Regions from separate parts of the Lysinibacillus sp. RC79 genome, predicted to be linked through region 2. Evidence: riboswitches for the same ligand, from Rfam matches in the RefSeq annotation. Region 2 holds a riboswitch; each other region holds the start of a gene.
The links. A riboswitch is a leader RNA that binds a small molecule or an ion and turns the genes downstream of it on or off. The one in region 2 is predicted to bind lysine.

Region 1 (4,296 bases), on a different contig from region 2:
GATTGTTTTGGCAATCGCTGCATGTTGTTGATGCCCGAGATATTTCAAAAGAAGAGGATATTTTCAACGCATTGCTTGAACATATTCAATATGCAACAAATGATGGGAAAATTCGTCCAACAATAACGATTTTTGCACCGGGACGAGTTCGTGTATGGAATCATCAGCTAATCCGTTATGCTGGCTATGAAACGGAATCTGGAACCGTTGGTGATTCGCATTCTGTTGAGTTTACAAAAGTATGTGAGTCACTTGGCTGGCAAGGTAAGAGAACAGCATTTGACGTGCTTCCACTCGTTGTACAGGTGGATGGAAGGGAACCACAAGTGTTTACTATCCCTGACGAATATGTACTAGAGGTACCGATTCGTCATCCGGAATCTGCTCAAGTAGAGAAGTTAGGATTAAAATGGTATGCAGTGCCGATAATTTCGAGTATGCGCTTCCAAATGGCAGGTATCGATTTTGAAGCAGCCCCATTTAATGGTTGGTATATGGGTACAGAAATCGGGGCACGTAATTTAGCAGATCATGAGCGTTATAATATGCTGCCCGCTATAGCAGAAATTTTCAACCTCGATACAACCAAACAGGCTTCTTTATGGCGTGACCGAGCATTAGTTGAGCTGAATATGGCAGTCCTACATTCCTTTAAAGAAGATGGTGTGAGCATTGTAGATCATCATACAGCTGCACAGCAATTTAAATTGTTTGAGGAAGCAGAAGCAGCAGCAAATCGTGAGGTTACTGGTAATTGGACATGGTTGATTCCACCTCTTTCGCCAGCTACAACCCATATTTACCATAAGCCTTATGTTAATGTTTACAATACACCGAACTATTTTTATCAGAAACCACCTTACTAATAGAGAAAGGCAGCTCATGACATCCGCTGAAATAAGATCATGAGCTACCTTTTTTAATTTACATATTCATTTTTAGAAGCCCTAAATGAACATAAGAAGAGTATCAATGCTACGACAACAAATAACCAACCAGCCGTATTCCAGCCACCAAATAAATCATGCAAATAACCAAATAAGATTGGACCGATTGCGGCTAATAAATACCCTAATGATTGTGCAAAACCTGATAAATCAGCTGCCTCAAAAGCTGTACGGGTACGTAGTGTAAAGAACATCATCGCTAATGCGAATGAAGCCCCTCCTGCTAAGCCTAGTAGCACCATCCACAGTACAGCGAGGCTTGTCCATTCCATCACTACTCCGATAAAGCCAACTAAGTAAAATACCGTAAACATTAATACGAGAGGACGTTGAGATGTCATTTTACTAGCGATAATAGGCACAGCTAAAGCCATTGGAACTTGTGAAAATTGCATGATGGAAAACATCCAGCCTGCACGATCTGCAGCTAATCCTTGTGATATATATATTTCAGGAATCCAAGCGGCAGTTGTGTAGAATAATAATGACTGAAATCCCATAGCCCCCGCCACTGCCCAAGTAACAGGTGATTTCCATAATGGTGTACGTTCTTTCGTCGTCTTAACAGTAGACTCAGGCTTATTAAATTTCAGCTGTGGAATCCAAATTAATATGGTTAACACCACAAGAACAAGTGCGATTGCTAAAGCTCCTTGCCAGCCAAATGATGAATTGGCAATAGGATAACTAATACCAGCACCGAGTCCAGCTGTCAAATTCATCGACATTGTGAACAATGCCATAAGCAAACCTACGTGAAAGGGAAATTTCAATTTAAGTAATCCGGGAATTAGTACGTTACCGAATGAAATGGCTATACCAATTAGCATAGTACCAAATATGAGTAAACTAGTTGTGCCAAGGGAGCGTAGGACAATTCCTACCGCTAAAAGAATAGTTGATAAAAATAATGTTAATTCTAGTCCAAATTTACGTGCGACAATTGGTGCGAATGGTGAAATGATTGCAAATGCTAGCAATGGGATCGTTGTTAGAAAGCCCGCTAGTACATTGGATATGCCGAGGTCTTCACGGATAAAGGATATAATAGGACCAACAACTGTTAGCGGCATCCGTAATGTCGAGGCAATACAAATTACTCCGATAACGAGTAATAAGGTTGTCCCTTTCCAGTTAATTTTCCTGCTAGGATAAGTATCGGTATGTTCATGAGTAGTCAAATAAGTCCCCCCTGTTAGAACAATTTTGATTGAATCACTATACCACTTTATCACACTAATGGAAATAGTGGAAAATTCGCAAAATAAAGAACATTACTCGAGTTATTGAAATGTCATAGGTCGTATGTTAAACTAATACCCATCATAAATTTAATATTTAATGCCTCATGTTTATATTGAGGTAGAGGTCGCGGTATTTAAGAGTATGTTAATGGAAATGACAAGCATTAGAGAAATTAACTGAAAGGAAATACCGCCGAAGTGTGAGGGGACTTGAAAACCTCATGCTGGGGCTGTCTCCGAAAGGGACAGAACTGTCACGTTTGAACAACGTGTTGAGCTATCATTTTGAAGGAACAGAGGATTTACTTAGCCATCACAGCAACGTTCATGTGATGGCATTTTTTTCGCCTCTTAAAAAAGGAAGGAAGCTATATCGTGAGTGAAATAAAAGTCAATCAGCTCGGTCATAAAGCACCGAAGCTGAAAAAAGAATTAAAAAGCCGTCATATTACAATGATTTCATTAGGCGGTACAATTGGTACAGGATTGTTTTTAGCAAGTGGTGGTGCCATTGCACAAGCAGGCCCTGGCGGTGCACTACTCGCCTATGCATTAATCGGTATCATGGTGTATTTTTTAATGACGAGCTTAGGCGAAATGGCAGCTTATATGCCATCATCGGGCTCATTTAGTACGTATGCTACAAAATTTGTAGACCCAGCTTTAGGCTTTGCACTTGGTTGGAACTACTGGTACAACTGGGCGATTACAATTGCGGCAGAAATTTCTGCTGTCTCATTAATTATGAAATATTGGTTCCCAGATAGCTCATCAGCACTTTGGACTGTTTTATTTATTGCTGTAGTTTTAACGTTCAATCTATTATCGGTAAAAAGCTATGGTGAAAGTGAATATTGGTTTGCAATGATAAAGGTTGTAACTGTAATCATTTTTATTATCATCAGTTTCTTAATGATTTTTGGTATTTTAGGAGGACACGCTCCGGTAGGCTTTACGAATTTCTTTATCGGTGATGGACCATTCCATGGTGGGCTCCTTGCTACATTTGGTATTTTCTTAGCTGCGGGATTCTCATTCCAAGGGACAGAGCTACTTGGGATAACAGCAGGTGAAACGGATGACCCTGGTAAAAATATCCCGAAAGCCGTGAAGTCTGTTTTCTGGCGAATTCTTTTATTCTATATTTTAGCGATTGCTGCAATTGGGATGCTGATTCCATTTACAGATGCACGTTTGCTATCTGAAGATATCGCTGTTTCACCATTTACACTGGTGTTCGACCGTTTAGGAATTGCCTTTGCTGCATCATTGATGAATGCTATCATTCTAACGGCAATGCTGTCAGCAGGGAATTCAGGGCTTTACGCATCGTCACGTATGCTTTGGCAATTAGCGGTAGATGGACATGCACCGAAAATTTTCACTAAACTAAGCCGTCGAGGTATTCCGATTTACGCATTACTGGCGACTTTAGCTGTAGGCTCCCTAGCATTTTTGGCTTCATTCTTTGGTGATGGTGTAGTCTACATGTGGCTGCTAAATGCCTCTGGGATGTCTGGCTTCATTGCTTGGCTAGGAATTGCATTTAGCCATTACCGTTTCCGTCGAGCGTTCGAGGTACAGGGCTTAGATCCGACATTGTTACCGTATAAAGCAAGGCTATTCCCATTCGGCCCGCTATTTGCCTTTACAGTTTGTATGATTGTTGTTATTGGACAAAACTACAATGCCTTTATGGGTAATACAATAGACTGGTATGGAGTCCTTGTCTCCTATATCGGTATTCCACTGTTCTTATTCTTATGGCTTGGCTATAAAATCAAGCATAAAACAAAAATGCTTCCATTAGAGCAATGTGATTTAAAAGTTGAACAATAAAAAATAAAACTGTCCTGTGAGCCATAGAAAATGACTTGCAGGGCAGTTTTTTAATGAATTTGTAACCCCAGGTACTATCTTGTCAGAAAAATACGCCAGGTGAACCATTAACCTTTAAGCCCCAAAGTCTCGTATCCCCATAATAGCAATCATCGATCCGTAGATGACAAGAATAAGCAAAATGATGAGTAATCCTAAATATTTAGAAATACCTGTTTGTTTTGATTTAATTCCGGATATTCCAAAATAAATACTCATTATCCAGA
Region 2 (4,296 bases):
CATGCAAAAGCAAAAAATCGTCTCAAGTGATACAACTAACCGCGATGTATTTGGCTATGCAGTCGAGAAGGGCTGGATGTGTGTTCAAGTTTTCTTTGTCCGTCAAGGAAAGCTCATTGAGCGAGATGTCTCGATTTTCCCAATTTATCAAGAGGCAGAAGAGGAGTTTTTAACGTTCGTTGGGCGATTTTACGAAAAGTTAGAGCACATTAAGCCTAAGGAGATCTTTATCCCACAATCTATTGATGCAGATATTTTAACGGAATTATTAGAAGTTAAGGTACTGACACCAAAACGTGGGCAAAAAAAAGAGCTAGTTGAATTAGCGACGAAAAATGCTGAAATTGCTGTAGCAGCGAAGTTCCAGCTTATTGAACGTCAGGAAGAACGCACTATAGGAGCATGTGAGGCGCTTGGTGAAGCTATGGGCATCTCTACGCCTTTACGGATTGAAGCTTTCGATAATAGTCATATGCATGGGACAGATGCTGTATCTGCAATGGTTGTATTTATCGATGGAAAACCTGCGAAGAAGGATTATCGAAAATACAAAACACGTACTGCTGCGAAGCACGATGATTACGGGGCGATGCAGGAAGTGATTCGTCGTCGATACACACGCGTATTAAAAGATGGTCTACCTTTACCAGATTTAGTACTAATAGATGGTGGGAAGGGGCAAATGGAAGTCGCGCGAGAAGTGTTAGAAGATGAGCTTGGCCTTGTCATTCCAATTGCCGGATTAGCAAAAGATGAAAAGCATAATACGTCACAGCTTCTATTTGGTGATCCACCTGAAGTAATTGCATTAAAGCGAACAAGCGATGGATTCTACTTACTGCAACGAATTCAGGACGAAGTACACCGCTTTGCTATTACCTTCTTACGACAGCAGCACGAGAAGCATGCTATACAATCTGTCCTCGATCATATAGAGGGCATTGGTCCAAAGCGAAAACAGCAATTACTTAAGCATTTTGGCTCTGTCAAAAAAATTCGTGAGGCAAGTATGCAGGCATTACAAGAAGCAGGGATGCCATCTAATCTAGCTAACAATATCTATGCTTATTTTCATTCAATAGAAGACTCCCACCTCTGAAGATGGTGAGATGAATGCAGATGGAGTTCCTTTTCAGTGGGTGTACAAATACCTACTGAATGAAAATAATGCCTCCGGACGCAATTACGCCAAGGCGAAATTGATTTTCTACAAGAGCCATTGTCAAAGGATTAGACATATGCTAAGTTTGTATATAACATTGCCCTTCAATATAGCAATGTTGTATACCGTGCCTTAGTTTTTCAGTAGTTTCTACTATTAAATTGGAAATTTCTTCACTAAGGTTAATTAAATACTTTCACTATTTAGTGATGATAGAGGTGCAAGGTTCAAGAGTAGTACGTTCGAGGACGAACAAGTCCAGTGAAAATGTATGAAAGGGAAGCTTGCCGAAGTGGAGCATCGTTGTTTCCGATGCTGTGCTGGTTTTACATTTAAGAGATGTAAGACTGTCGATACTAATCGTTTCGGAGAGCTATCACACATGCACAAGTTACTTTTATTGTACATGTTATAGGCAGCTTTCACGTTATGTGAGAGCTGCCTTTTTGCTTTCTAGAGACAAACTTTTTTCAAGGCAGTTACCCCCTACCTGAGAGGTGATGTTAAAAAAATTGGAGCGGAGGAAAGTGAGTGCTCGTGTCACTTTGATTTTGCTGCAAAAGTATAGCAACTTTATAATCAGCGAAATGATTTAATACGAAGGAGAATGATAAAGATGGCGAGAATTGTGATGAAATTTGGTGGTGCTACATTAGCATCAACAGAGCACATTCAAAATGTTGCGAAAAAGGCGATTGCAGAAAAGGAAAGAGGTTTTGATGTTGTCGTTGTCACTACAGCTATGAGGGGTATGGCTAAAGAATTAGCAAAGATGGCTCGTGATCTATCAGACAACGCATCTAAGCGTGAACTAGACGCACTATTTTCTACAAGCTCACAACTTACAAGTACATTAGTGGCAATTGCTTTACAGGAAGAAGGATATGATGCTGTGTCATTAACAGGCTGGCAGGTAGGCATTGAAACCGATGCTATGTATAGCAATGCCCGTATTGATGAAATGGATGCTAGTCGAATAGAAGAGCATTTTGTACAGGGGAAAATCGTAATTGTTGCTGGGGGACAGGGTATCGATAATTCACGGAATATTACGACGTTAGGTAAAGGTGGGGCGGAAACGTCGGCTATAGCTATTGCAGCAAAATTGAAGGCGGAGCGGGTAGATATTTACACGAATGTGGATGGAGTCTATACAGCTGATCCAAGTCATGTTGCTAGGGCACGAAAGCTAAAAGAAATTTCCTACGATGAGATGCTAGAGCTATCAAACTTAGGATCACAAATTTTACACCCACGAGCTGTAGAGTTAGCAAAGAAGTTTCAAATCCCAGTTATCATTCGGTCGAGCGAAATAGATACAGTAGGTACTTTATTGAAGGAGGAAGTTGAAATGGAGAAAAATTTAATTGTACGTGGTGTTGCCTATGAGTCAGACGTTATTCGCTTAACAGTTGGTTATGATGCTTATTCCAATGCTTCATTAGCAGATATGTTCACAATACTTGCAGAGAATCGCATAAACGTCGATATAATCGTACAAGCAATAATTGATGGCTTAAAGCCAACTGTATCATTTACCATTTTAAAAGAGGAGTTCGCTGAAGCATTACGTGTCCTAGAAGATAGTAAATTATCATTAGGGTTTAGTTTTGCTGATTTTGAAATCGGCTTAGCAAAAGTCTCTATTATTGGCTCAGGAATGGCATCTAATCCAGGGGTGGCTGCCCGAATGTTTGATCGTCTACGTCGTGAAGGTATCCCTGTAAAAATGGTCAGTACTTCTGAAATAAAAGTTTCTGTCGTTGTTCCTCAGGACGAAATGATTCATGCAGCAAATGCATTACATGATGAATTTAACTTAGAACAAGCGCTTTACATATAATTTTGAATAGGATGTGTCTGTAAAAGGCACATCTTTTTTGTTGTTGAAAAACTATTATGTCAATGAAATTAATATGTCATATTAAATAAAGTAGGGATCTATGGCAAAACGAGGGGGTGATTTCCGTTCCGGCTGGGCTCTTTCCTGGGGGCGTCCGATGAGCCGCTTCACTCGCTTTGCTCGCTCCAGGGTCTCATCTGTGACGCTGATCCCCAAGGAGTAGCCCAGCCTCCACTCCAATCAACTACTTCACTTAGAATGAATCTTCTGGAATGGGCACATCTTTTTTTGTTCACATCAATTTAATATTTTATCCAATTTTATTGTTATATAATAAAATATGACATGTTTTACCAAGGGGAAGGTTGGGGTTTGTATGGTATTATTCGGTTTATTTCAAAAGCCAATGGATGAAAGCGTTGAAAGAGACAATGATTTAGAAATACAAATATTAAAAAAACGAATTCTGGAATTGGAACTTGAGCAGGAAAGCATTGATGTGAAAAATGCGATATTAGACTTTGTACTAGCGCATATGGAGTTAATTAATTTTCAAACGGCTTTAAAGGTTCAAAATGTCTCAACGAGTGTAGGGGATATTTCCGCAATGAGTGAAGAAATGTCGTCAAATACAGAAGAGATGCTTGCGGTTGAGCAAAATGTTAATGCAAATATTCAAGAAATAAAACAGCATTCCATATTACTAGTAGAGGAAATGGAATCATCCATTTCAAAAGGTGAAATGGTTCAGGAGTTGTTGGCTAAAGGAGCTCATTCAACAGAGCAATTAAATGATGAAATGACTAAAATGGACGATATCAGTAAAGGGGTAACCGGGATTGCCGATCAAACACAACTACTATCCTTGAATGCCTCTATTGAAGCCGCGCGAGCTGGTGAGCATGGAAAGGGCTTTAATGTTGTCGCGATGGAAGTAGGGAAGTTAGCCAACAGCTCGAAAGGTTCATTGCAAGAAATGACGAAGATTCGATCAGTCATTGATAAGAAATTACACAATACAATAACAAATATTAAACAAGTCGAACATTATTTAACTGACTTTTTAAGTATCATGAAGAACAATATTGCTAATCTGACTGTAACAAGTAAAAATATTGAAGAAGCAGCACATGGCATTCATCAAATAACAGCCGCATCAGAAGAAAATGTAATAGCAGTAGGTCGTTTAGCGGAAACAACGACGGAACTATCACATACTAGTGACTTCTCGGATATAATACAAAATCAAGTATCTGAAATGTTAAAAGCTATTGTACCGACAATCAGAAAG
Region 3 (4,296 bases), on a different contig from region 2:
CTCACTTTTTTAGTTATTGAAACCGAATGCGTAAACTTATTATTTTAATGTTCGTTTTAAAAACTCTTTTGTCCGTTCATGCTGAGGTTTTACTAAAACCTGTGATGGTGGTCCTTCCTCTACAATAACACCTTTATCCATAAATACAACGCGGTCTGCTACTTCTTTAGCAAATTCCATTTCATGTGTAACAATTAACATCGTATTCCCGGCATTCGCTAGCTGACGCATTACCTTCAATACTTCACCAACCATTTCTGGGTCAAGTGCTGACGTCGGTTCATCAAACAGCATTACTTCTGGGTTCATTGACAATGCTCGTGCAATCGCTACCCGCTGTTTTTGACCGCCAGATAGCTGCCTTGGCTTCGCATTGACGTATTGATCCATACCAACAATTTGCAAATATTTTAGAGCAACTTCGTCGGCTTCTGCCTTCGAACGCTTTAATACTTTCATTTGACCAACTGTACAGTTTTTTAGCACATTATGATTGTTAAATAAGTTAAATTGCTGGAATACCATACCTAAATGTGTACGATATTCTTGGATATTATGCTTATCGTCTAAAATGTTGTCACCTTTGTAAATAATTTGACCGCCACTTGGTGTTTCTAGTAAATTAATGCAGCGTAGTAGTGTTGATTTACCAGATCCGGAAGAGCCGATTAAGCAGACAACCTCGCCCTTTTCTACTTGGAAATTTACATCCTTTAACACTTGGTTACGCCCAAATGATTTACTTAAATGCTCTATTTTAATAACTGTCATCTGTTCGTCCCCCTATACTGCTTCTTTCTGTTCTTTTTGGTAGGCATCTGGTCCATCCAGTCGTTTTTCTACATACAGTAAAATTCTTGATGCTGTGAATGTCATGATGAAATAAAGGACACAAGCTACAAAGAAGGATTCAAAATAGCGGAAGTTATTACCTGCAATCGACTTTGTTTGGAAGTATAATTCCGTAACCCCGATAACGTTTAAAACTGCTGTATCTTTAATATTCATAATTAATTGATTACCTGTTGCAGGCAATATATTTCGCGCAACTTGTGGTAATACAACATGTAGCATGATTTGAAAATGATTCATACCAATGGCCGATGCGGCCTCGTACTGCCCCTTATCAACGGAAACAATACCGCCACGCACAATTTCAGTCATATAAGCACCTGTGTTTAGTGCAACAACTAAAATACCTGCCGTAATAAAGTTCATATCAATACCAAATGCAATATCTAATCCGTAAAATACAACCATTGCTTGTACAATCATTGGTGTACCACGGAAGAATTCGACATAGCATGTTAGTATAAAATTAATGAGCTTTAAGCTATAGAATTTTAAACCCTTTTTACGAACCTTGATGGTATGCATAATTCCGATAAAAAATCCGATAAGTGCACCAATAATTGTACTAATAATCGAAATAAGTAATGTATAATACGCACCTCGTAAAAACATTTGCCAGTTGTTCTCAACAATAGAAATAATCCATTCAAAACTCATGATGTTCCTCCTAACAACGTTGTGTTGCTTGTTCGTTACAGTATTGTGTCTTAGCTGGGCCTTTTGTTTCTTTTATCTTATGAAACTTTTAGCAAAGACATTATTATTTTTTAGAGAGATTCTTATTGTATAAATTGTATTGGGATTGCACGGGCTAGCAGATAGCCCGTGCATTCATGTTATTGTGCTGCTGGTTGCTGGTGAATTGCTTCTTCCATAATTTTTTGGCGATCATCTTCAGAAATACCTTTTAAGATTTCATTGATTTTTTCAAGATCGGCATCACCTTTACGTAAACCAACTGCAATAGATGTATTTGAAATATCGGTATCGAAACCTTTTTCAAACTTTACATACGTAAACTTATCATTTGCAGCAGCGGCGGAAATACCTTCTGGACGCTCTGCTACATAGCCGTCAATTTTTCCAGCTTCTAATGCTACACGCATTGCTGGGAAGTTATCCATTGCTGTTTGCTTTTTTACATCTTTGATTTGATCAATAACATTGTAGTTAGACGTATTTAATTGTGATGTAATTTTTGCACCAGAGAAATCTTGGATGGATTTTGCTTTTTCATATTTACTGCCTTTTTTGATAACCATCACAAAATCAGACGTATAGTAATTTTCGGTGAAATCAATTGTTTGCTTACGCTCTTTAGTAGGTGACATCCCTGCAATGATTGCATCGATTTTGTTTGATTGTAGTGATGGTACTAAACCATCCCATTCCAATTTTACGATAACTAATTCTTTTCCTAAGCCTTCAGCAATTTTTTTCGCCATTTGCACATCATATCCGCCTGCATATTCTGCATTATCGGCAATTTTTACTGCGCCATTTGCATCATTTTGCTGTGTCCAGTTAAACGGAGCATAGCCTGCTTCCATCCCGATACGGAATTGGCCTCCGCTTTCACCCTTATCAGTATTTACTCCCCCATCACTAGACGACGTCGCATCCTTTTTACCACCAGTACCACAAGCTGCTAACAAAATTGCAGTCATGACGGTCAACATTAATACCAAACATTTTCTTTTCATGGAAAACTCCCCTTTTCTGTAAAAAAATAAGACAACTGTACCAAAAAAGACCTAAGTTCTGAACTTAGGTCTTATCTTTTTTAACAGTTGCCCAAATCCTCACAATAATTTCCAAAATTCCGAGATAGCACAACCTAGTAAACCTGGAAAGTAATTTACTAGGACAGTCCTGCACTTATTCACTGCAGACCCAGCATAAAAGTACGAGCTCCTTTTATACTTCGGCGATAGTTCCTTCTCCATTGCGTCTTCGCTTGCTTGAACTCAACAATGAACTAATAAATATCGCGCCTCTACCTCACAATAGGATAAATGTGAGGTTTGTATATTTAATTGATATTAAGATATTACTATAAAACTAAGTTATCCGTCAAGATAATTTTATTACTTTTCTGACTAATTACAATATTAGGGTTTTATTCTTTTAAAATCCTTATATACAATTTTGCAAAGTTGAAAATGGTGTTTAGATTTGTAGCCTTTACAATAACGTAGGGGGTGATTTCCGTTCTGGCTTTGCGCTTTCCTGGGAGCGTCCAGCCTCCACTCCAATCAACATATATACGTGTTTACGTTTTTACAAATATGACTTTGAACATTTTTAGAAAATTCGAAAATATTTATTATCAAAGCTCTACACTAGTAATTCAAAAGAATCTGTTATTCCACAAAATTAAATTCTTTTATACTATATACTTTATTACTACGTGAAGCTTTCTTAAAAATTTCCCTGAAAATGAGAAATGTTTTATGACAAGCAAAAAACCCTGCAAAACAATGTTCGCAGGGTTTTAACAAATTCAGGAATTAAGAATTTAATAATAAATCTTCTGGGTTTTCAAGTAGTTCTTTAACTGTTTTAAGGAAGCCTACAGAATCTTTACCATCGATAATACGGTGGTCATAAGAAAGAGCTAAGTACATCATTGGGCGAATTTCTACTTCACCATTCACTTCAACTGGACGTTTTTTGATAGTGTGCATACCAAGGATACCAGCTTGTGTACCATTCATGATAGGTGTAGACATTAATGAACCGAATACTCCACCGTTTGTAATTGTGAATGAGCCACCTGAAAGATCGGCTAAACCTAATTTTTTGTCACGTGCTTTTTTCGCTAGGTCTGCGATTGAATCTTCAATTTCAGCAAAGTTTTTGCGGTCAGCGTCACGTACAACTGGTACTACTAAACCTTCTTCTGTTGATACAGCTACACCGATATCAAAGAAGTTGTTTAAGTGAATTTCATCACCAGAGATTTGTGCGTTCACATATGGGTATTTTTTAAGTGCTGCAACTACAGCTTTTGTGAAGAATGACATGAAACCAAGTTTTGAGCCAGTTGACTCGAAGAATTGGTCTTTTTTACGGGAACGTAAAGCCATTACGTTTGTCATATCTACTTCGTTGAATGTTGTTAACATTGCTGTAGATTGTTTTACTTCAAGTAAGCGTTTTGCAATTGTTTGACGACGACGGCTCATTTTTTCAACTGTCACACGTGATTCATCTACAGCTGCAACTGCTTTCGGTGCTGCTGGAGCTGCTTGTGGTGCTGCTACTGGAGCTGTACCATGAGCTGCTACATCTTGTACACGTACACGGCCTTGTGGATCTACTGGAGATACAGCAGCAAGGTCAATACCTTTTTCACGAGCAAGTTTACGAGCTGCTGGAGATGCGATTACACGCTCACCAGAAGTTTCTTCTACAACTGGAGCTGCTGCAACAGGAGCAGGT

Region 1: another riboswitch for lysine. It lies ahead of ABH968_RS21035 (amino acid permease); the one in region 2 lies ahead of ABH968_RS00520 (aspartate kinase).
Region 3: another riboswitch for lysine. It lies ahead of ABH968_RS07610 (transporter substrate-binding domain-containing protein); the one in region 2 lies ahead of ABH968_RS00520 (aspartate kinase).

Annotation. Positions count from the first base shown of each region.
Region 1 is NZ_JBGCCD010000028.1:65,713-70,008, reverse strand. Features, by position in the region: gene ABH968_RS21045 (nitric oxide synthase oxygenase) at 1-866, shown strand, start outside; gene ABH968_RS21040 (CynX/NimT family MFS transporter) at 920-2,128, opposite strand; lysine riboswitch at 2,303-2,479, shown strand; gene ABH968_RS21035 (amino acid permease) at 2,567-4,030, shown strand; gene ABH968_RS21030 (hypothetical protein) at 4,145-4,288, opposite strand.
Region 2 is NZ_JBGCCD010000001.1:124,690-128,985, forward strand. Features, by position in the region: gene uvrC (excinuclease ABC subunit UvrC) at 1-1,099, shown strand, start outside; lysine riboswitch at 1,368-1,546, shown strand; gene ABH968_RS00520 (aspartate kinase) at 1,779-3,005, shown strand; gene ABH968_RS00525 (methyl-accepting chemotaxis protein) at 3,382-4,296, shown strand, end outside.
Region 3 is NZ_JBGCCD010000005.1:237,418-241,713, reverse strand. Features, by position in the region: gene ABH968_RS07620 (amino acid ABC transporter ATP-binding protein) at 40-771, opposite strand; gene ABH968_RS07615 (amino acid ABC transporter permease) at 784-1,509, opposite strand; gene ABH968_RS07610 (transporter substrate-binding domain-containing protein) at 1,689-2,555, opposite strand; lysine riboswitch at 2,673-2,859, opposite strand; gene odhB (2-oxoglutarate dehydrogenase complex dihydrolipoyllysine-residue succinyltransferase) at 3,363-4,296, opposite strand, start outside.